4 regions of the Fictibacillus sp. Mic-4 genome follow, and region 4 is predicted to be linked to each of the others. Evidence: predicted binding sites of a transcription regulator. Region 4 holds the regulator's gene; each other region holds the start of a gene.
The links. Region 4 encodes Rex, which represses fermentation and respiration genes when NADH is low (regulators of the CRP and FNR family bind a similar motif). Its sites were predicted from a motif close to TTGTGAAATATTTCACAA; they were not measured.
Positions count from the first base shown of each region.

Region 1: the regulator Rex is predicted to act here: its motif matches at 3,003-3,020, upstream of WD019_RS10605 (AtpZ/AtpI family protein).
Region 2: the regulator Rex is predicted to act here: its motif matches at 3,088-3,105, upstream of WD019_RS10140 (DUF1641 domain-containing protein).
Region 3: the regulator Rex is predicted to act here: its motif matches at 2,634-2,651, upstream of WD019_RS16475 (ubiquinol oxidase subunit II).

Region 1 is NZ_JBBHZM010000013.1:69,467-74,825, reverse strand. Features, by position in the region: gene atpA (F0F1 ATP synthase subunit alpha) at 1-28, opposite strand, end outside; gene WD019_RS10630 (F0F1 ATP synthase subunit delta) at 59-598, opposite strand; gene atpF (F0F1 ATP synthase subunit B) at 595-1,101, opposite strand; gene atpE (F0F1 ATP synthase subunit C) at 1,207-1,431, opposite strand; gene atpB (F0F1 ATP synthase subunit A) at 1,502-2,212, opposite strand; gene WD019_RS10610 (ATP synthase subunit I) at 2,270-2,638, opposite strand; gene WD019_RS10605 (AtpZ/AtpI family protein) at 2,635-2,859, opposite strand; gene WD019_RS10600 (YcnI family protein) at 3,089-3,724, opposite strand; gene WD019_RS10595 (copper resistance CopC/CopD family protein) at 3,740-5,323, opposite strand.
Region 2 is NZ_JBBHZM010000012.1:77,259-82,617, reverse strand. Features, by position in the region: gene WD019_RS10155 (YwdI family protein) at 98-382, opposite strand; gene WD019_RS10150 (hypothetical protein) at 620-856, opposite strand; gene WD019_RS10145 (NAD(P)/FAD-dependent oxidoreductase) at 1,234-2,412, opposite strand; gene WD019_RS10140 (DUF1641 domain-containing protein) at 2,452-2,904, opposite strand; gene WD019_RS10135 (beta-class carbonic anhydrase) at 3,189-3,758, opposite strand; gene WD019_RS10130 (bifunctional 2',3'-cyclic-nucleotide 2'-phosphodiesterase/3'-nucleotidase) at 3,878-5,359, opposite strand, start outside.
Region 3 is NZ_JBBHZM010000029.1:31,207-36,565, forward strand. Features, by position in the region: gene WD019_RS16470 (cbb3-type cytochrome c oxidase subunit I) at 1-1,636, opposite strand, end outside; gene WD019_RS16475 (ubiquinol oxidase subunit II) at 1,656-2,555, opposite strand; gene WD019_RS16480 (hypothetical protein) at 2,755-3,174, opposite strand; gene WD019_RS16485 (SNF2 helicase associated domain-containing protein) at 3,359-5,359, shown strand, end outside.
Region 4 is NZ_JBBHZM010000037.1:6,718-12,076, reverse strand. Features, by position in the region: gene groES (co-chaperone GroES) at 1-157, opposite strand, end outside; gene WD019_RS18085 (CPBP family intramembrane glutamic endopeptidase) at 413-1,117, shown strand; gene WD019_RS18080 (hypothetical protein) at 1,114-1,314, shown strand; gene tatC (twin-arginine translocase subunit TatC) at 1,344-2,114, opposite strand; gene WD019_RS18070 (twin-arginine translocase TatA/TatE family subunit) at 2,132-2,389, opposite strand; gene WD019_RS18065 (redox-sensing transcriptional repressor Rex) at 2,421-3,068, opposite strand; gene moaC (cyclic pyranopterin monophosphate synthase MoaC) at 3,172-3,657, opposite strand; gene WD019_RS18055 (ABC-F family ATP-binding cassette domain-containing protein) at 3,836-5,359, shown strand, end outside.

The DNA.
Region 1 (5,359 bases), on a different contig from region 4:
CACTGATTTCTTCAGCCTTAATGCTCATGAATTTCACCCCTATCTTTTACAGCCTCAATTAGGCTAATTGACGTTCGATTCGTTCTAGTTTACCGCTGATGCTTCCGTCAAAAATGCGGTTGCCAATACGGACTTTAATGCCCCCGATTAACGAAGGGTCAACAATATTTTCAATGCGCAATTTCGCCTTGCCGACACGCGCCGCAAAAGTTGCTTCAAGCTCTTCCTTTTCTTTTTCCGTCAAAGGACGAACCGAGTAGACTTTCGCTTCTGCGATATTTTCCGCTTCATTTGCCAGTACGATAAAATGGCTAACCATTTCTGTAATCATGTTGTGCCGGTTTCGGTCGATTAATAGAAAAATTGTATTCATAACTGGTGCAGAAAGAGCCGCACCAAACGTTGTTTTCACTAATTCTTTTTTATCCGCTGTTGAAATCTTTGGATGGTTCAAGATTTTTAAAAGATCCTTGTTCGAACGAAACACCTCTTTGATTAAGCGAAGCTCGTCCTCTACTTGTTCAAGATTATTGGCACGAACAACTTCAAAAAGGGCTAACGCATACCGTTTTGCAATGACAGATTGATCTTTACTCATCGAGACTCGCCTACCTCTTTAAGGTAATCGTCGATCAGCTTTTCTTGACTTTTCTCATCCAATTCTTTCGCAATCACTTTCGAAGCGATCATGACAGAAAGGGATGCCACTTCATTTCGAAGCGCCGCAACCGCTTTATCCTTCTCACTTGCAATGTCAGCGATCGCTTCTTCTTTTAAGCGATCCGCTTCAAGGCGTGCAGCTTTAATGATCGCTTCACCTTGTACTTCACCTTGTTTTTTCGCATTATCAATAATCGCTTTCGCTTCTTCACGCGCCTTCTTTAATTCCTCGATTTGAAGCGCGAGATTGCTTTCAGCTTCTTTGCGGGCTTTCTCCGCTGCATCTATTTCACCGTTAATATGTTCTTGACGCGCTTTCATGATGCCCATTAGCGGACCCCATGCGAATTTGCGTAATAGAGCCATTAAGATTAAAAAAGCAACTAACTGAAGTAAAATATCTCCGCTATTTACAGCAAGACCTAGAGTTAAGGTTTGCACAAGTTTTTCCTCCCTTCAATCGGTCATACATAAGGAATGGCGAAGGAAGTTCCTTGAAGAACGTGCTTCGCCATTATGAAAATCCTTGATAAACAATGTTTACGATTAAGCTTTTCCTAAAACGATGAACGCAATAACGACACCAATGATAGGAAGCGCCTCAACTAACGCAATCCCGATAAACATTGTTGTTTGAAGAGTACCGCGTAGTTCTGGTTGACGAGCAATCCCCTCAACTGTACGACCTACGATCAAACCGTTACCAATACCGGCACCTAATGCCGCTAAACCTACAGCAATTGCAGCTGCTACTAATGCTAATGCACCCATTTGTAGTTCTCCCTTCTTTTTCCCCAAAATCTGTATTTTTTGCCTCCGTAGAAGCTGGAATCATTTAAAATTAATGGTCGTGGCTCACCTTGTGGGCGAGATATACCATTGTTAACATTGTAAAGATAAATGCCTGGATAGATCCGACAAAGATTGAAAATCCTTGCCATACAATCATCGGAATTGCTCCAAAAATCCCGGCAAAAATACCGGAATGCATCAGGCTTACTAGCAATCCGAGAAGCACTTCCCCTGCATAGATGTTACCGTAAAGCCGAAGACCGAGCGTTAGTGTATTCGCAAACTCTTCAATTAGCTTTATCGGGAATAGCAGTTTAAAAGGCTGGAAAAACTGGCTTCCATATTCTTTAAAGCCTCGCATTTTGATGCCGTAATAGTGAGTGAGTCCCACAATCATGACAGCAAGCGTTAATGTTATCGTTGGGTCAGCAGTTGGCGATTTCCACCACAGCTTGTGATCCACAACGACTGAAAATGGCAGTCCCAACATATTGGCTACGAAAATATACATGATGAGCGTCAATCCTAATGTAAGGAAGCGCCCTCCCGTATTCCAATCCATTGTGCTGTTAATGATTCCTTTCACAAAATCCACTACCCACTCAAGGAAGTTTTGCATCCCACCCGGTCTCATTGACAGGGATCGAGTAGCGAGCATCGCGATAATAAAAACAATGACAGAGGAAACGATTATCATTAGAACGTTTGCCAAGTTAAAGTTAAGACCCATAAACGTTACTATAGGAGCTTCATGTTCCATTTCCACTTCACCTCTCTTCCTTTTGAGTAAGATCATCATAGCCTGAAAAAAAATTAGCTATGAGCGTATGGCTTGCATAAGTGAATCTATTAACATGATAATGTAGATTGCCATCAATCCCACTACCACACTTAACAAATGAAAATATTGCGGATATCGTAAGGCGATAAGCGCTGCGAGGCCTCCCATTAAAAGCCTTGACAGTGAACCTAATGTTTTCACTTTTTTCTTGTGGATGACGGCCTGTCCGAGCCGTTCCACTTTTGAATACATACTCCATAAATTAAATAAACTAAACAAGGAGCCTAAAATAAGTCCGAGAAAAATGGAGTGATAGGGGGTGAATCCGTAACCGAGGACAAAAATAGATAGCAAGAAGAACATGTACTTTATGTACTTTCGGAATGTCGCGTTGTACTCAGTCATTTCTGTTCTTCTCCTGAAAATTTCGATAAAAGTCGGATCATGCCATACACGCCGGCAAATAAACCTAGAAGCAGTCCGATAATTAAAAACAACGGACTCGTTCCGATTTTCCCATCTAACCATTTGCCAGCAAATATCCCTATTAAAATACTGCCTACAAGCTGAGAAAGAATCCCTGACATTAATGCCATTGCCCGATATGGGCGCTTCTCGATGCTCATAGTACAGACCCCTTCCACGGAAATTGATAAATCGGCTTATTATCAATAATGGAAACCTTATCATATCCCTTTGTAAGGATACAATAGCGGCTATAGTATGTCAACGCAATTTCAGTTAAAATATCCTATAAAATGTGGTAATTTTGTGACGTCGATCACAAGTATATTCTAACCAAGTTAAAAAAATTTATAAGCAGGGGAAAAAGGGGGATCCCCCTTTTTTCCCTGCTTATTGCTTCCGGGCTTTTAACAGCGAAATAATAACGGCAACAAGGCTAAGAATTACTGCTGCGATGGATAGATAAAGCGGTATGTTTGATGGTTTCGCTTCTTCATGGTTCGTTTGCGCTGATTCCTCATTGGCTCCCGCATGGCTTGCATGATGATCATGAGCATTTCCATTGCTTTTCGCAACTTGTGTGACAGAAGCCGGATTTTCCGAGTCCTCCGCTCCCGTCCATTTCACCACACTACCATCTTTATACGTTTGATACGCCTTCCAGACGATTTTGTCCGCTTTATTGCTTACTTTTCCTTGAATGTTAAATTCACCGAATTCTGAAGCTCTAAGCCCCTTATTTTCTGCCGTCCAAGTAATGCCTGTAATAAGTCCGGTTTGATCTTTTGCCAGTTCATACTTCCAGCCTGGCATCGGCTCAACGCCGAAAACTTCCACTTCTTTTGGCACGTCAAGTTTCACTTTTACTGTCGGACTGTCTTTTTCAGTCGGTACACGAACCGTAAATTTTTCATACGTCCCTTGTGTCGTTTTTTGTGGGAATACAACAACATGAGCGCTTGCTACACCTGCAAATACAAACAAACTGAACACGAATGTCGCCATCATTGCCATTCGTTTTTTCATACCAGATTCACCATCCTATTGAATATCAAAAATCCTGATTTCTTTTTTACATACTTGTTCATTATCATTCTGATCTAGAACTTTTACCTCAACTAACCATTTTCCCGGAAACGGAAGGTACGGTCCGCTTCTCGCATAGGTTTCCTCAAGTTGATTCTTATCAGCTTTCGGGCTCCCTTGTTTTTTTAACGAAACTTTAATCGGTGCCATCTTGTCCGAATCAAGCGAATAGAGCCATAGTTCAACAGCTCTTGGCTTTGGTTTCCCTTTCTTTGTCACAACCTCGACTGAAAATGAATTGTTTCCCGGCTTCATTGGGCTAATTTCCGTTTGTATTTGCCCGCTATTCGTGTCCTTCACCCATGTCAGCGGCTCGTTAACCGGAGTCGGGCTCATATACGTTAATGCTCCGACAATAATGATAATGGCGACCAATAAACTAAAGTCGGCCTTCAGCCATGTGGAAATCGATTCGTTGACCGTTATTTTCCGGCGTATCATTGCCCCCGCAATGAGCACCGCCAAAACGGCAACGATTTTTATAAGAAGAAGAATCCCCCATGACGTTTCAACTAAATACGAGAGTTTCGGCTGCAAAATCAGCGTATAAAGGAGACCTGAAATCATTAAAGCCACAAGTGAAATAAACGCCGTTTTTGAAAACACGGGCAAAAACATTCGCATTTGCTCTTTATCTTTTCTATGCACTAAAAACAAGTAGAATACTCCACCGGCCCAAAGTGACGCGGCAAACAAGTGAATCATATCAAGCGGAACGGAGAGATACACCCGGTCCGCCCCGGCAGCATGGCCGTTTAAGCTTTTCACAAGGAAAGTGAGAACGATCCATACTATATTTATCCATTTCTTTCGCCCAACTATGGCTATCCCGGCAAAAGCAAGAATGAAAGAGAAGATCCAGGACAGGCCAACTGTCGTCTTTAAAAGCAATCGGCCAACTTTATCCATTTCCTCTCCGCTTAAAAGATCAACAGCCGAAAGCACAATAAAAATGATCAAGGCGTAACCATTAAGCTTCAACAGACGTTTTTCCCATACTCGAAAAAGGGAGCTTCTCTTTTCGGAAGACAATACAGTCCCCCAATACACAAAGCCTGCCACCAGCAACATGATGAAAAAGTAAGCTGCCCGGAATCCCCATATTACCGGACTTCCTAAAATATCGTGCTGATGATTGGCTGCCTTATCTGAAGGCCCTTTGCCCGATTTACTCGTTTTTCCAACCGTAAAGACATACGAATCACTGACAGGGTGGCCATCTGCCGAAATGATATGATACGTAACCGTGTAAACCCCTTTTGGCTGTTTCTGTAATTTTAATGAAAGCACTCTCTGGTCGGTGCTCATTTTCGGTTTTTGCTTTGCAACTGCCTTGCCGTTTCTGTCATAGACTTGAAGTTCAAAAAGTTCCCGTTCTAATCGCTCATTGAAGGCTAATACAATCTCATGAGGAAACTTGTTTAACTGGCTCTCCGCGGCCGGGTTTGATTGAACTAAAGTCGCATGCGCCAGCCCTTTTGCCGGGAAAATGCCAACGGAAAGAAAAACGATAAAAATGATAGAAATCAACTTTTTCATGGGAAACATCCTCGTATTTTGCACCTTTATTTTATA
Region 2 (5,359 bases), on a different contig from region 4:
TTTGTTCGTAAAATCATTATACTAAAAAAGGGAATAGGTTTCTATACATCCTTCCTCACAAATAATAAATCCATCAAAAGACCTATATGGCGCTCTATTAAAAGTCAAAAATCGATTCACCGTTTGCGTCATCGTCATCATCAAGCTTTGAGCGTGATGGGGCAGACGATACATTGAAGTTTGGCGGCGTTTGAATTGGTGTCGCGGGAACCCACTTTTTGGTTTCTACAACCGGCTTATCATCTTCATCAAGCAAAAGATCGCAAAGCGTTTTAACAGCGACGGCATGCTCACGCAACTTCGGAGAGTGTTCGTCTATTTTTTTCATCTTATCAAGATGCTCTTCCATTTTCGAAATGAGTTTGCTTAATTGAATATTCATCATCATTCACCTTTCATAACAACACTTTAACGTTACCATACCACGTTTTTTACATAAGAAAAAGGACAGCCTAAATAGACTGCCCGAAATCCGCGCGCGTTCTATAGAAACCTCATGGGACAAGCGGTGATCCAGGCCGCTGCCAAATAAGGTTTGCGTTTTTTCCACCATAAGAAACATATCCGGTTTGCTTTAATTGATCCCCCCCTTTTTTTATGTAATTGCACGTTTTTTTACTTATGACGTATCCAGCCACTCCACCGCCTTCATTTGTTGATAGTTGGCATTGATAAACGTTTCGTTCCCTCCCGCTTCTTTACGGACGGACGCCTTTTTCGCAAAGAGGCAGGCTAGCTTCACATTATTCAACTGCACAGCTTGTCCTACTTTATCGATCAAAAATAATAGCAAACGATTGACAACCACATTCATCGTGACAAGAAGAATGAAAATTAATGATACCATCTGTTCCACTAAAAACCTCTCCTTTCTTTTTTTCAAAATGATCTATATGAAGCACGTGCGTGAAAACGAATCAACCGGTCCCCCTTTCTTCCTGACAAGATCCGTTTCGTTAACTTATCAATGTATGTCTTTGTAAAAATGATTATACGTACTTCAAAGAGAAATGTTTGTCACAATCTGCTTCGTTTGCTAAGTTTTTTCTTACATATCTTTCGCTTGTCCAACAAAATCCGAATGAATTTACAATACTAAGCGGCGTTCAATTAAAAATCAGGTAGTTTTTTTGCCGAGATTTCGCTGCTTTCGTCTAATGAAATGTTGAAAAAAAAGCTATGAAATCTTTAACAAAGATTTTCACAGCTTTTGAAATGATGATTACGTATGGATTAATACAGTTTACTAAACAAACCGTTAATATGCGCAAGATAACGGACATTACTTGCTTCTTTCATTAAGGATGCCGGAATGCCTTTTAACTTCGTTTTATTCTCGCCGATTGTCGCAATGGCATCTTTACGGCCAAGGCTTCCTAACGTTCCGGAGAAGACCGGTTTGAATTCTTCCATTTTGCCGCCTTTTAAGTATGCAAATAAGTTATAGCCGATTGCCTCACCCATTTGCCATGAAATTTGAGCGGTTGGAGGATATGGACGTCCTTCAGGGCCCATAACTACCGCACTGTCTCCCGCTACAAAGATGTCTTCATGCGATGTGGACTGAAGGAATTCATTAACTGTCGCACGGCCGCGGTTAACTTCAATTCCGCAATTCGCAACAACAGAGTTTCCTTGAACGCCGCCTGTCCAAACCATCGTTTTCGTTTCAATTTTACTTCCGTCTTTCAATTCAACAGTTGTCGCTTCCATTTTTGTTACAGGAACACCTGTAATGAACTTCACGCCGCGGGCGCCCAGACTTGTTTGCGCACGCTCTACTAAATCTTCAGGGAAGCCTGGTAGAATAGTTGGCGCTGCTTCAACAACATATAAAGAAATTTCATCAAAAGAAACACCATATTTTTTGCATAGCGCTGGAATTTCGTCGGCAAATTCTCCGATTAATTCGATGCCGGTTAAACCGCCTCCGCCAACAACGAACGTTGCATCGGCTTTATTTTTTGTTTTGCTGTATTCCTGGATGCATGATTCAACATGCGCACGAATACGGTTCGCATCATCAACAGACTTAAGAACAAAACTGTGTTCCTGTAGTCCTGGAATGCCAAAGAACGCTGTTTCACTTCCGAGCGCAATAACAAGCACTTCATAGTCAAGGCTTGTACCGTCTGCTAAAACGACGCGGTGCTCATCAGGAATAATTTCTTTAACCGTATTGATATTTAAATTGACGTCTTTGCCACGAAGCAATTTTTCTAGTGGCAATGCAACCGCTTTTTCTGCTAAATTCCCTGCAGCGAGACGATGAAGTTCAGTAATAATTTGATGTGATGGATAACGGTTTACGAGTGTAATCGGCGCTTCATTTGCCCCTAAATATTTTCGAGCTGTTAGCGCAGTAAGCAGACCGCCGTAACCGCCGCCCAAAATAACAACTTTTTTTTGCATTTTAACCCTCCGTTCATTCCTTTATCGTAAGTAGATCCATTATTTTTGCTTTTGTCGTTCTGCCATAATGTCTAAATAAGCTTGCGCAAATCGGAATAATTTTTGCACTTGCGGGTCTTTCAACATTTTTAAAAGCCCGAATAAACCAATCGTTGATGATTGATCGGCTTCCGCACGGTCGCTTGCTTCAACCGCGGCTGAAGCCAATTCCTTTACTTTCCCTGTAATTGGCTCGGAAAATTCTTTAATTCCGCCGACAATATCATTAGCCAGCACTTTATCTGTTGATACTGACTTCACGAAGTCGAACGAATCAGTGAGAAACGTAACCATTTCCGCCAATTTAGGAAGATTGTCTACTAGTGTTGACAACGATTCTTGAACTTCAGGTTTAAGTAGTTGATCAAGCACATCAAGTTGCCCACGGCGAGTTTCAGACGATTGAGCCGCAGTTTCGGTAGTAGATGGTTGTTGAGTTGATGTTTCTGACATACTGGAAGTCCTCCTTTACTATTTAAATCGCCATACCATGATAAAGCCACTCCAACTTTCACTATCATAACCAAATCGACTGGCCATGGACGGAATGATGCAGTGAGCAGAACTTTATGATACGGAACGTTTTTAGTCATCTTTATTAGTTTATACCTTTTCGGCCATTGATTACAATTTAATTTGTGAAAAAGTTAGCATAATTCCACATGGAAATTTTAGGCTATTCTATGAAAATAACCAATTTCAAAAAGGACATCCTTAGACGCCCTTCATCTCTGCTTCTATTTGGTCTTTTTATACCCTGCTTCAATGACATCAAGTTTGCCCGTTTTCGGGTCGATCACTAAGCCATGAACCGGAATGTCAGGAACAAGAGGGTGGCTTCTTATAAGGTTCACACTGGCTTTAACGCTTTCTGTTACATCATTAAACCCTCTTAACCATTTTTCCAGGTTAAGCCCCGAATGTTCTAACACCTCAATGGTTTCTTTCTTAATCCCTCTTTCAATAAATTTCTTCTTCGTTTGCTCCGGGTTCAGGTGGCTCATGCCACAATCATGATGACCGATGACAAACACTTCATCGGCGCCTAATTCATAAATGGCGACAATGATACTGCGCATAACCCCGCCAAATGGTGTTGAAACGACACCACCAGCCGACTTGATCATTTTCACATCACCGTTCTTGACGTTCATGCTGGCTGGCAAAAGTTCGACAAGCCTTGTGTCCATGCAAGTAAGAATGACGAATTTTTTATCCGGGAACTTTGTGGTCAAATAAGGCTCATATTCTTTTTTATCAACAAAACCGCGGTTATATTCAATAATATCATCCAATAAACACCCCAAAGAAACACTCTCCTCTGCTGCAAAGATTCAAACCCTTTAGTACTATTTTAACGATGTTTTCATTTTACAACAACCCGGGGTATCAAAAGGAGGGTGACAGTCGAGTCACCCTCCTTCTTTTACTTATTCAACTTCGTAATCCGGCCTTCGAACTTCGGATTGACTTCCCCTTTTGCCTTAACATATTTCACGAGGGCATCAAGGTCGACGATGTCAACAACCTGGTTCTTGCCTTCTTTAAACGTCAAAAAGCTATCGCCTCCGCCGGCAAGGAAGTTGTTTGTCGTAATTGTGTACGTTTTCTCCGGATCGATCGGTTTGCCGTCCGGGAAGGTAATGTCGACGATACGATCGCCAGCCGGACGGGAATCGTCGTACGTCACCTTTAATCCCGAAATTTGCAAAAATCTCGGCCTTGTTGGATCGGCCCATTGCTCGTTAAAAATCTTTCTAATCTGTTCGCCGGTCAGTTCCATTTTCACAAGATCATTGCCAAACGGTTGAACGGTAAACAACTCGCCCCATGTAATGTCCCCGGCATTAATATCAGAGCGGATGCCGCCAGGGTTCATAAACGCAAAGTCCGTGCCCGTTTGCGCCTTCATCGAGTCGGCGATCAAGTTTCCTAACGTTATTTCGCCGTCCGCATTCGGGTCCCGGGTAATCGCCTCTGCTGCATGTCCGACTACTTCATTGATGATCGGGGCAACATCCTCTTTATATTTATCAACCATCGCTTTTATATCAGCATCGGGTTGAATTTTATCCCGGTACGTTGTAACGATTTCGCCTTTTTTCGAAACGATGTCTTTCGTATCCGGATCAATTTCAAGGTCTACATCAGAAAAAGCAGTGCCATACGAGTAGGATTGGACAATTAATTTATGATCAACAACTGTGTTCGTAAACGCATGATTATGCCCGCCAAATAACACATCGACTTCATCATCGATTTTATTCGCGATATCGACTAATTCTCCCGTTGCACCTGTCCCGTCAAAATTGGAGTTGGCCGGGTTGTGGGCAAGAACGACAATCGATTTGACCCCTTTCGCCTTTAACTCCTCTGCCGCTTTATTGATCGCTTCCGTTTCATCCGTAAACTGCACGCCGGCTACACCGCTCGGAATGACGATGCCTGGCGTGTCGGATAAAACAACACCTATGAAGCCGATCGGAATGCCATCTACTTTTTTAATGACGTACGGATCGAGGATCGGTTTTTTCGTCTTTTCATCTATCAAGTTAGCGGCTACATATGGAAAGTTAGCCCCTTCAAACGGGCCGTATTTCCCTTCTGTTTTCGGGTGGGGACCGCCATGGATGAGGCGAAGCATTTCCGCTACGCCTTCGTCAAATTCATGGTTGCCTACAGTCCCGACATCAAAGCCGAGCTTGTTTAAAAAACGGATGGTTGGTTCATCTTGAAGGAGCGCCGACACCGGGGAGCTTGCCCCGACCATGTCGCCCGCTTCAACAAGCAATGTATTCGGATTTGTCGCCTCCCGCTGTTTTAAATAAGCGGCTAAATATTCGGCCCCCCCTGCATTCAATTTCGCATTGTATGTGTCGAGCTGCCCATGAAAATCATTGATTCCGAG
Region 3 (5,359 bases), on a different contig from region 4:
TTTTAGCGAAGTTGTAGACCGGTGGAGGTGACGGAATCGACCATTCGAGCGTCCGCCCGTTCCATGGATCGCCTGTCAGATCACGTTCGCCGCGCTTGATGCTGTAAATAATTTGCCATCCTTGCACGACAAAGCCGATTCCCATGAGGAATGCACCGACCGTTGAGACAAGGTTGTACGGCGCCCAGCCCATGTCCCAGCCGTACGTGTACACACGGCGCGTCATGCCCATGAATCCGAGCGCATATTGCGGCATGAAGCAAACGTAAAATCCGATGTTCCATAGCCAGAACGCCCATTTTCCCAACCTGTCGTTCAATTTAAAGCCAAAGATTTTCGGCCACCAGTAATAAAGTCCGGCTAAATACCCGAAGACGACGCCCCCGATCAATGTTTGATGGAAGTGGGCGATCAGGAAATAGCTGTTATGATATTGATAATCCGCAGGCGCGACGGCAAGCATGACCCCGGTTGCGCCACCGACAAGAAAACAAGGAACGAAGGCGAGCGTCCATAACATCGGCTGGGTCATCCGGATCCGGCCGCGGAACATCGTAAACAGCCAGTTGAAGACCTTCACGCCTGTCGGTATGCCAATCGCCATTGTTGTAATTGCGAAGAACGCGTTGACATCCGCGCCGGCTCCCATCGTAAAGAAATGGTGAACCCATGTGAAATAGGAAAGAACGCTAATGATCATCATCGAGAACACCATCGACGTGTAGCCGAAAATTTTCTTCTTCGAGAAGGTGCTGACGACTTCCGAATAAATACCGAATGCCGGCAGAACAACGATATACACTTCAGGGTGCCCCCACATCCAGATTAAGTTCACATACATCATCGGGTTTCCGCCGCCGTCCATCGTGAAAATATGGGCGCCAAAGAACCGGTCGACAAAAAGCAGGGCAAGCGTCACCGTCAGTACAGGGAATGTAAAAATGATCGTAATGCAGCTTGCGAGTACCGACCAGGAAAAGAGCGGCATTTTCATCAGTTTCATTCCAGGGGCGCGCATTTTCAAGATCGTCACGAGGAAGTTAATGCCTGAAGCCAGGCTTCCGATCCCGGAAATTTGAATCCCCCAGATGTAAAAGTTTTCGCCAACGCCAGGGCTGTGTGACAGTTCGGATAGCGGCGGATACGCAAGCCATCCGGCATCAGGCGAGCCGCCGATGACAAATGAGATGTTAAATAATAAGGCTCCGAAGAAAAATAGCCAGAAACTGAGCGCGTTTAAGTAAGGAAACGCGACATCCCTCGCTCCAATTTGAAGCGGGATGACCCAGTTAAAGAGCGCAAACATAAATGGCATCGCCATAAATAAAATCATGATCGTTCCGTGCGTGGTGAAAATTTCATTGTAATGCTGGGATTCAAGAAATTTCGTGTCTGGCATCGCCAGCTGAAGACGCATTAATATCGCGTCAACCCCGCCCCTGAAAAGCATAAGGAGCGAACAAATAATATACATAATGCCGATTTTTTTATGATCGACGGTTGTGATCCATTCCCGCCATAACCAGCGCCATTTTTTGAAATATGTCAAAACAAACACAATGGCAACAACCGTCACGACAATCGCGGCATCCGCGCCGTAAATGAGCGGATCGCCAGTTACAAAGAAGTCTTTCATCCTAATTTCCTCCTTTCAGTTAGTTCTCGTCATGCTGATGCATGTGGCCATGTCCATGTTTCATTTCATGACTCATATATTTGCCGCCGTTTTTATCGACGATTTCTTCAAAAAGTCCAGCCGGGTAGGAAGAGAACGCCGTTTTTTCAGCAAGACCTTGCCGGGCGAGTTTTTCATACCCTTCTTTCGTTAATGCCGGGGCGGTTTTCTTCACCTGTTTCGTCCACGCGAGAAAGTCGGACTGCGGTTTCGCGACCACCTTGAATTTCATATGGGCGAATCCTTTCCCGGTAAAATTGGCGCCAGAACCGTAATATGTTCCTGGCTTGTCGGCCTGTAACCAGAGCCTCATCGCCATTCCGGGCATCGTATATTCTTGCCCTCCTAATTGCGGCACCCAGAACGAATTCATTGGCGCGTCCGACGTTAAGACAAATTGAACCGGCACACCGGCAGGAATTTCCGCATAATTGACAGTGGCGATTTTTTGATCGGGATATTGGAACAGCCATTTCCAATCGAGCGACGTCACTTGAATCGTCACCGGCTTCACGTTCGTTACCGGCGGCTTCACTAAGGCAAATGTCGTTTTTGCCGTATAAAAACCGAGAACGCCAATAATGACAATCGGAATGCCCCACCAGAAAACTTCAAGCCATTTGCTTTCATTCCATTCCGGCCGATAAGGGGCTTTATTTCCAGGCTTGTCCCGGTACCGGATAACAATAAAAACGAGAAGAGCCAGAACAGGGATAACAACAATCGCGCACAATAGAGCCGATAGGACGATTAAGTCATATTCCTTCTGCGCGACAGGTCCCTTCGGGTGAAGCAGGATAAACCGTTTGTCACATCCGGCTAATAAACATGCAGACAAGAGAAGCAGCAAAGAAGTTTTCGTCATTGCAAGCTTCTTCATATTGATTCAGCTCCTTTCAAAACAAAATGCTTCATAAAAGAAAGACACAGTCATCGTATACCTTTCTTTACATTTCGGATGTGACAAATGTCACAGGTTACATAACGTTCACCAATTGCACACAATTTCAAATAAGGAGGCGGGAGTGGGCAAATAAAAAAACGAAAGCGGTCATCGCCTTCGTTTTGCTAAGGGGAAATTACTTTTCAATTTTTAAACGATTGAGGTGGTGTTTTTCAAATTCAATCTCATATTTTTCTTTAAGTTCAATTCTTCTTTCCATGATCTCCTCATTAGACTTTCCTTCAATACCTTCTTTTGTTAAATCGCGCAGGGCCAATCGGTCAACGAGTTCGTCCCAAAAGGCACGGTCATCATACTCGGCGATCAATTCTTCCATGGAATCTTCAAATTCCAATGTCGGATAATAGCCATCCAGTCTTTTATCAAATTCAATAAAATGCTCTAATCCGAACGGTTTTGCGAACGAATAAATCAATTGCTCTACCTCATTATACTTTTTAATTTCCTCGTTCCGATGGCTATTAAGTATCCAGTGGCCAGCATATACAAGCTCAATCAACGTTTCAAATTGTTTTTTCGTAAAATTAATTTTCATTGTCGTTCACTCTCCTTTATTTCGTATTAGCTTACCATAAAAGGGAAAATAGAAAAATATTTAGTGTTCGTTCTTTAGGAGCTTACTTTAAATGGAAGAAACTGCGGGGACCAAAATAAGCTTATTCCAGCCCGGTTATTGTTATAATGAGAGATAAGAACACGGACGAAAGAGGAAATTGATCATGAATGAAACAATTGCTCGTTTGACGAGGCGGGATATCGAGGCGATGTTTTCACGTACGATCTATAAGCGCGGCCTGAATTATTATCAACAGGGGCGCGTTGTGGATCTGGAGGAGAAAACGGGAAATAGATGGTATGCAAAAGTTGAAGGAAGCGACGTTTATAACGTTGTGATTATAGAAAGTAATGGCTTTATTACTATGGGATGTAATTGCCCGGCCTTTGACAAATACGAGGAATGCAAGCATAGTGTCGCGGTTTTATTGGAAGTGGCGGATCGGACTCAAGAAAATTCGGCCATGCTTGAAGTAAGCAGAAAAAAGAGAGAGTTTGAAGCAACAAGAAGGCTGATTGAAAGTTTTGCCCACTACCAGCTGTCCGACGCAAAAAAAGTGACGGGAAGAGCGCGTACACCATTAAACGTAGAATTCATTTGCAAATCGCATTCGGCTTATGAAGGTCGGTATATGACGATTGAAATGAAAGTGGGCAGCCAGCGGCTATACGTCGTGAGAAAACTAAAAGAGCTGCTTCATAAAATTGAAACGGGGTCCACTTACTTTTTTACGGACAACTTCACATACGATCCTGAAAAGCATACCTTCAGCGAGCAGGATATGAACGGAATTCGCATCCTGCAGGAAATTGCGAATATCGAATCGGCATACCGCGATCGCTTAAATTCGTTTTGGCATAAAACAAATGAGCGGGAACTGTTTATCCCGCCATATGCCGCCAATCGTCTGATGGAGACATTAAAAGACTGCGATGTCCGCCTGGAGCATAATGGCTATTCGTATGAAGCCGTAGAGCTTCTGGATGAAGAGTCACCGTTTTTATTTCAGCTCGATCAAAGCAGTTCGGGGGATTTTGAACTGAAGCTCGAAAACTTTCATATCGAATCTCTCTTTCCGATGTATGGCTGGCTTTTTTATGAAGGGAATTTATACAAGCTTACGGCGAATCAGCAGGCGATGTTGAAAGAGCTTGCTTCTTCATGCAAACAAAACAGGAAGCTGCCGATTGCTAAAGAGCAAGTGGGCTCCTTTCTATCCAATGTCGCCCCGGGCTTAAAGAAAATCGGACAGCTTCACATCGCAAAAGCCATTTCCAATCAAATTGTAACGGCTCCTTTAAAGGCGAACGTGTATGTGGAAAGCGAAGAAGATCGGCTCGAAGTGAAGCTCGAGTACCATTACGGTGAATACGTAATCCATCCGTTTCATGGCGAGACACAAGAAAGAGGCGAAATTATTATGCGTGATGCCATTAAGGAACAGGAAATCATGGGGCTCATCGAAAGCTCTTCGCTGAAATTTAATGGCGAGCGGTTGTATACGGATGAAGAAGATGGCGTATATGAATTTTTGTTTGAAGTATTGCCTGAGCTTGAGAAAAAGGCGGACATTTATTTATCTGGCGCGGTTCGTTCGTACATGCTTCCGGAACAATCGACGCCTCAATTTTCGATTGATTTAGATACGGGCGGAAACTGGCTAGTGTTCAATTTTAACATGGATGGCATTAGCGAGGACGACATTCAGCATGTACTCCGATCCGTCGTGGAAAAGAAAAAGTACTACCGTCTGCAAAATGGCGCTTTCGTTTCTCTTGAAAACGACCAGTTTCAAACGATGGCGAAGATGATCAAAGACTTCCAGATTAAAAAAGACGACGTGACAAAAGGCTCGTTTCAGCTCCCGGTCTACCGCAGCCTTCAACTGGAAGAACTGATGGACACGGCCGGCGCGAAGAAAAAGTTCGGAAAAGCGTTTCGCCGCTTGATCAAACAATTGAAACATCCAGATGAACTGGATTACGAGCTGCCCTCATCTTTAAATGCCAGCCTGCGGGACTATCAGGAAACCGGTTTTCAATGGTTGAAGTCGCTCGCCCATTACCGGCTTGGCGGTATTTTAGCAGATGATATGGGACTTGGGAAAACGATCCAGAGCATCAGTTACATCCTTTCGGAAAAAGTGGAAAACCCGCATGCTAAA
Region 4 (5,359 bases):
GTTCACCTTTCTCAGTTACGCGACCGGTACCAACAGCAACGACACGGCCTTCTTGAGGCTTTTCCTTTGCAGAGTCTGGTAACACGATACCGCTTGCAGTCTTTTCTTCACTTTCTACAAGCTCAATCACAATACGATCACCTAATGGCTTTAACAAGTGAAACACCCTCCTTGGTTGATTTGAAAAATTGTTTTATTAGCACTCTTGTTTGGTGAGTGCTAACTCCATTTCTAATAATAAATAAATCTTTTGACTTTTGCAAGAGAGAACTCTATCTTCTTTAAAATTTTCTCCCCGTTTGCGTATTCACTCGTCCAGTTTCAATTTATGTTACAATAGGGAGACGACAGCAAACACACGAATCAACTACACATCTATCCATTCTGCCCAATGAAAAGGAGTTTATAAACATTGAGAAATCGATACTGGTGGATTGCTTTCACCTATATAATCATGCAATTTTCCGGGATTGTCGGCGTTCCGGTTCTTCAGTACTTTCATGTGCCACGTCATCAAATCGCCGGCCTGTGGCTGACGATCAGTTTTACGATTGCGCTTGTGATTATTTGCATTCTTCTTGTTCCAGATATGAAAACCCGTCACGAACAACAAGGGCGGGTATCAAAAATGGCGGCTATCGGCTGGGCGATATTCGGCATTTTTTTGGCGTATGTTTCCCAAATTATTGCCGGAAGCATTGAATTGAAGGTGCTCGGCATTAACCCACAGTCCGAAAATACAAACCAGCTTGTCGCGATTGCCGGTTACACACCTTATTTTATCGTCGTTACTTCGATCATCGGCCCGATCTTAGAAGAGATCATTTTTCGCAAAATCATTTTTGGAAGTTTGTACAATCGATTCAACTTTTTAATTGCCGGACTTATAAGTTCGTTAGTTTTTGCTGCAGTACACGGCGATTTTAAACACCTATTGGTTTATACAATGATGGGCTTTGTGTTTGCCTTTTTATATGTGAAAACAAAAAGGATTCTTGTCCCGATTGTTGCCCACGCCTCCATGAACACACTTGTGTTTATTCTTGTGCTGAACAAAGACGCGATACAGAACTATTTGGAGAAAATGCAAATCATTATTGGAGGTATTATGCAATGAGAACATCACCGTTAGTTATGAGCGGATTTTATTTGGTTATCGGCATTTTGTTTACAATGCTTGCGATCCATTACTCGAGAACCGATGGACTGACCGGGGTATGGACGATTATTAGCATGATTGTCGCTACATTTGACTTTGCCAATAGCATACGTTATTTCGTCTTGCATCGACATTTCCGGAAATATAAAAAATAATCCCCGTACATATACACGGGGATTATTTTTTATTCCGTACGCATGCTTTGAAACTCTTCTTCCAACTCGGCTTCTTCCTCTGCCGCTAACTTCTTTTTATAGGCAACAGCCGAAATGACAATGCTGATCTCATATAAAATGATGAGCGGAATGGTAATCATCAATTGCGTAACAAGATCAGGCGGGGCAATGAGCCCTGCAAAAACAAACGTTACAAAATAAGAGATCTTTCGGATTTTTTTTAAAAATTTCGGAGTCACGAGCCCTAACCTTGTTACAAAAAGGACAACAACAGGAAACTGAAAGATGAGTCCAAAGGGCAATATGAGCTTAAACAAGAAAGAAAAGTATTCATTAATTCCATAAACACCTTGAACGTTTAACGATTCTGCCATATCCGTCATAAAGTGAACGACAAGGGGCAACAGCACAAAATATGAAAAGCTGATTCCCCCTATAAATAACAAAAAGGAAATGGGGATATAGGACAACGTCACACGCCTTTCATTTTCATATAGCCCTGGACTGACAAACGCCCATATTTGATAAAGAATGACAGGAAACGTCAGCAAAAATGCGATGATAAACGAAAAATTAAGATACACTTTTAACGGATCCGTTAAATTAAACGCATTCATGTGAATACGATGGGCAACCGGGTCTTCTTGCAAGTATATGATCACCGGTTTTGCCAGATAAAGGCCTAAAACCATGAAAGCCGCAAAGAAAAGGACGGTAATGATCAGTCGTTTTCTTAATTCACCGAAATGCGCATAAATCGACATATTCTTTTCGTTCATTATTTTCATCCTTTAAACTACTTCTGTTCACTGTTAGAAGAAACGATTGCCTCTTTTTGATCGGCCTGAGCTCTGGCCGTTGTTTCGTTCACAGGTTTTGCGTCTTTTTCTTTCTTTTCATCATCGTCATCCATAATTCCCTGTGTGGCGTTTTTAAATTCGCGTAGTGTTTTTCCTGCAGCCCGTCCAAATTCAGGCAACTTTTTAGGCCCGAATAATACTAAAGCGACAGCAGCGATAATTAGCGCCTGACCTCCGCTGATAAAATAAAGCATATATGACACCTCCTTAAGAAAAATTTAAGTTTTATGACTCTTTGATCGGGTAGTGCTTCATAAAATAGATTAATGATTGCAATTCCACTGCTAAATCAATATGGTGTACCCGAATGTATTCGGGTATTGTCAACCTTGCAGGGGTAAAATTTAAAATCCCCTTCATTCCTGCTTCCACAAGTCTGTCGGCAATGCTCTGGGCGCTATTGACTGGAACGGTTAATATAGCTACATCAATTTCTGTCCCTTTCAGTCTTTTTACGATCTCATCGATATGATAGATCGGAACATCAGCAATTTTTTTTCCCACTTTTTCAGGGGCGATATCAAATGCCAATTCGATTTTTGTATTGTTATTTTTCGTAAAATTGTAATGTAAAAAGGCCGTTCCTAAATTGCCGACTCCAATTAACGCAACCTTCGTTACTTCATCTTGATTTAACGTTTTGCGAAAAAAAGAGAGCAAGTAATTAACATTATAGCCATACCCCTTTTTTCCTAGTGCCCCAAAGTAAGAAAAATCCCTGCGAATCGTAGCGGAATCTACTTTTACCGCCTCGCTTAGTTCAGCAGAAGACACACGCTGCTTCCCCGATGCTGATAAATTTTGAATAAATCGGTAGTAAAGCGGCAGCCTTTTTGCAGTGGCCTGCGGTATTTTCGTTTGCTCCTGATTCATGTATATCCTCCGAATCAAGCGTATTTAATAAATGTTCAAAAAGAAGCCGATAGATATTTGCCCGGCATCTCATTTGAACAACTTCTATTATAGTTTACCATATTTAGATAGAACGCTCATAGTCGCCGCTTTTTCCGCCGGTTTTGCTTTGTAAAAAGGTTGGCCCAATAACCATTCCTTTATCGACTGCTTTGCACATATCATAAACGGTCAGTGCCGTCGCAGATGCAGCAGTCAGCGCTTCCATTTCAACGCCGGTGCTCCCTTTTGTCTTTACTTCGGCCTCGATATGAAGAACATAGTTCGTCCCTTTTTCTTCCCACGAGAACGTAATGTTGACCCCGGTTAAGGCGAGCGGATGGCACATTGGAATCCAATCCGACGTGTTTTTAGCGGCCATAATCCCCGCTACCTGGGCAACGGCAAGAACGTCTCCTTTTTTAAATGTTTTTTCTATGATTTTTTTATAGATTTCTTCATTTACTGTTACAGCGCTTTTTGCTACAGCTGTTCGAAAGGTCGATTCTTTTTCCGAGATGTCAACCATTCTCGCCCTTCCTTGTTCATTAAAGTGGGTAAAATCTCCCATGAATTTCCCGCCTTTCACTATTTGACTATACACTATTCTTTTGCTTCCTGTCTTTTATTTTTCATGCTAAATCTAACGAAATGATGAACAATGATTTATTGCGAATCGTTCAGTATCTACGCTACACTAGACGTATGGCTAACGTCTTGTTGTCTTTATTTAAATAGAGGTGAATACCGTGATTATTTTACAAGTGAATAATTTATATAAATCTTTTGGGGCAGCTCCCATTTTATCGAATATTAAGCTTGAAGTCCAAACAGGTGAGAGAATTGCCCTTGTCGGGCGCAACGGGGCAGGAAAGTCAACGTTATTAAAGACGATTACCGGGGAATTGTCGTATGATTCGGGAACAATTATGATTCCAAAAGGCGTGAATATCGGCTACCTTGCGCAAAATACCGGCCTTGAGTCTTCACTATCCATTTGGGACGAAATGTTGACCGTATTTCAGCCACTAAGAGAAATGGAACAACGTTTGCGCCAGATGGAAGAAAAAATGGGTGACCCGGACTTAATCGCAAACGAACATGAATACAACAAACTTTTAAAAGAATACGACGAACTGCAAATAAAGTTTAAAGATGAAGGAGGCTATCAATATGAAGCGGATATTCGCACAGTACTGCACGGCTTTCAATTCGCAGATTTTGATCCTTCTACAATCGTTTCAACATTAAGCGGCGGACAGAAAACACGTCTCGCACTGGCGAAACTCCTTTTAACTAAGCCGGACCTTCTAATTCTGGACGAGCCGACAAACCACTTAGACATCGATACATTGTCCTGGCTTGAACACTATTTGCAGAGCTATCCTGGAGCTATTTTACTCGTCTCACATGACCGCTATTTTTTAGATAAAATCGTAACAACCGTTTACGAAATTTCACGGCACCAGTCGACGAAATATGTTGGCAACTATACGAAATACCTTGAACAAAAGGCGGAACGGCTCGCAATCGAAACAAAAGAATACGAAAAACAACAAGAGGAAATTGCCAAACTGCAAGATTTCGTCCAGCGCAATATTGCCCGCGCTTCTACTACGAAACGGGCACAAAGCCGGAGAAAGCAGCTAGAAAAAATGACAATAATGGATAAGCCGCTCGGGGACGAGAAATCGGCTAAATTCCATTTTGACATTGAGCGCCAGAGCGGCAATGATGTGCTTAAATTAGAAAATGTTTCGGTCGGTTACGAAGACGGCAAACCACTTTTAACAAACGTAAACTATCATGTAACCCGTCAAGATAGTGTAGCCATCGTAGGACCAAACGGAATCGGGAAATCAACGCTATTAAAGGCGATTTTAAAACAATTGCCGCTCGAGAGCGGTACTATTCTTTACGGAACGAATGTAAAAGTTGGCCATTATGATCAGGAACAGGCGAACCTTACATCGAATAAGACATTATTACACGAACTGTGGGATGAGTATCCGGAGAAGACGGAAAAAGAAATACGCACCGTTCTTGGAAATTTTCTTTTTAGCGGAGATGATGTACTAAAACACGTTTCAGAATTAAGCGGCGGACAAAAAGCAAGGCTCTCTTTAGCGAAATTGATGATGCAAAAAGCCAATTTGCTTCTGCTTGATGAACCGACAAACCATCTTGATCTTGACAGTAAAGAGGTTCTTGAACAAGCGCTAATTGATTATCCTGGAACGATCGTCTTTATTTCGCATGACCGTTATTTTATT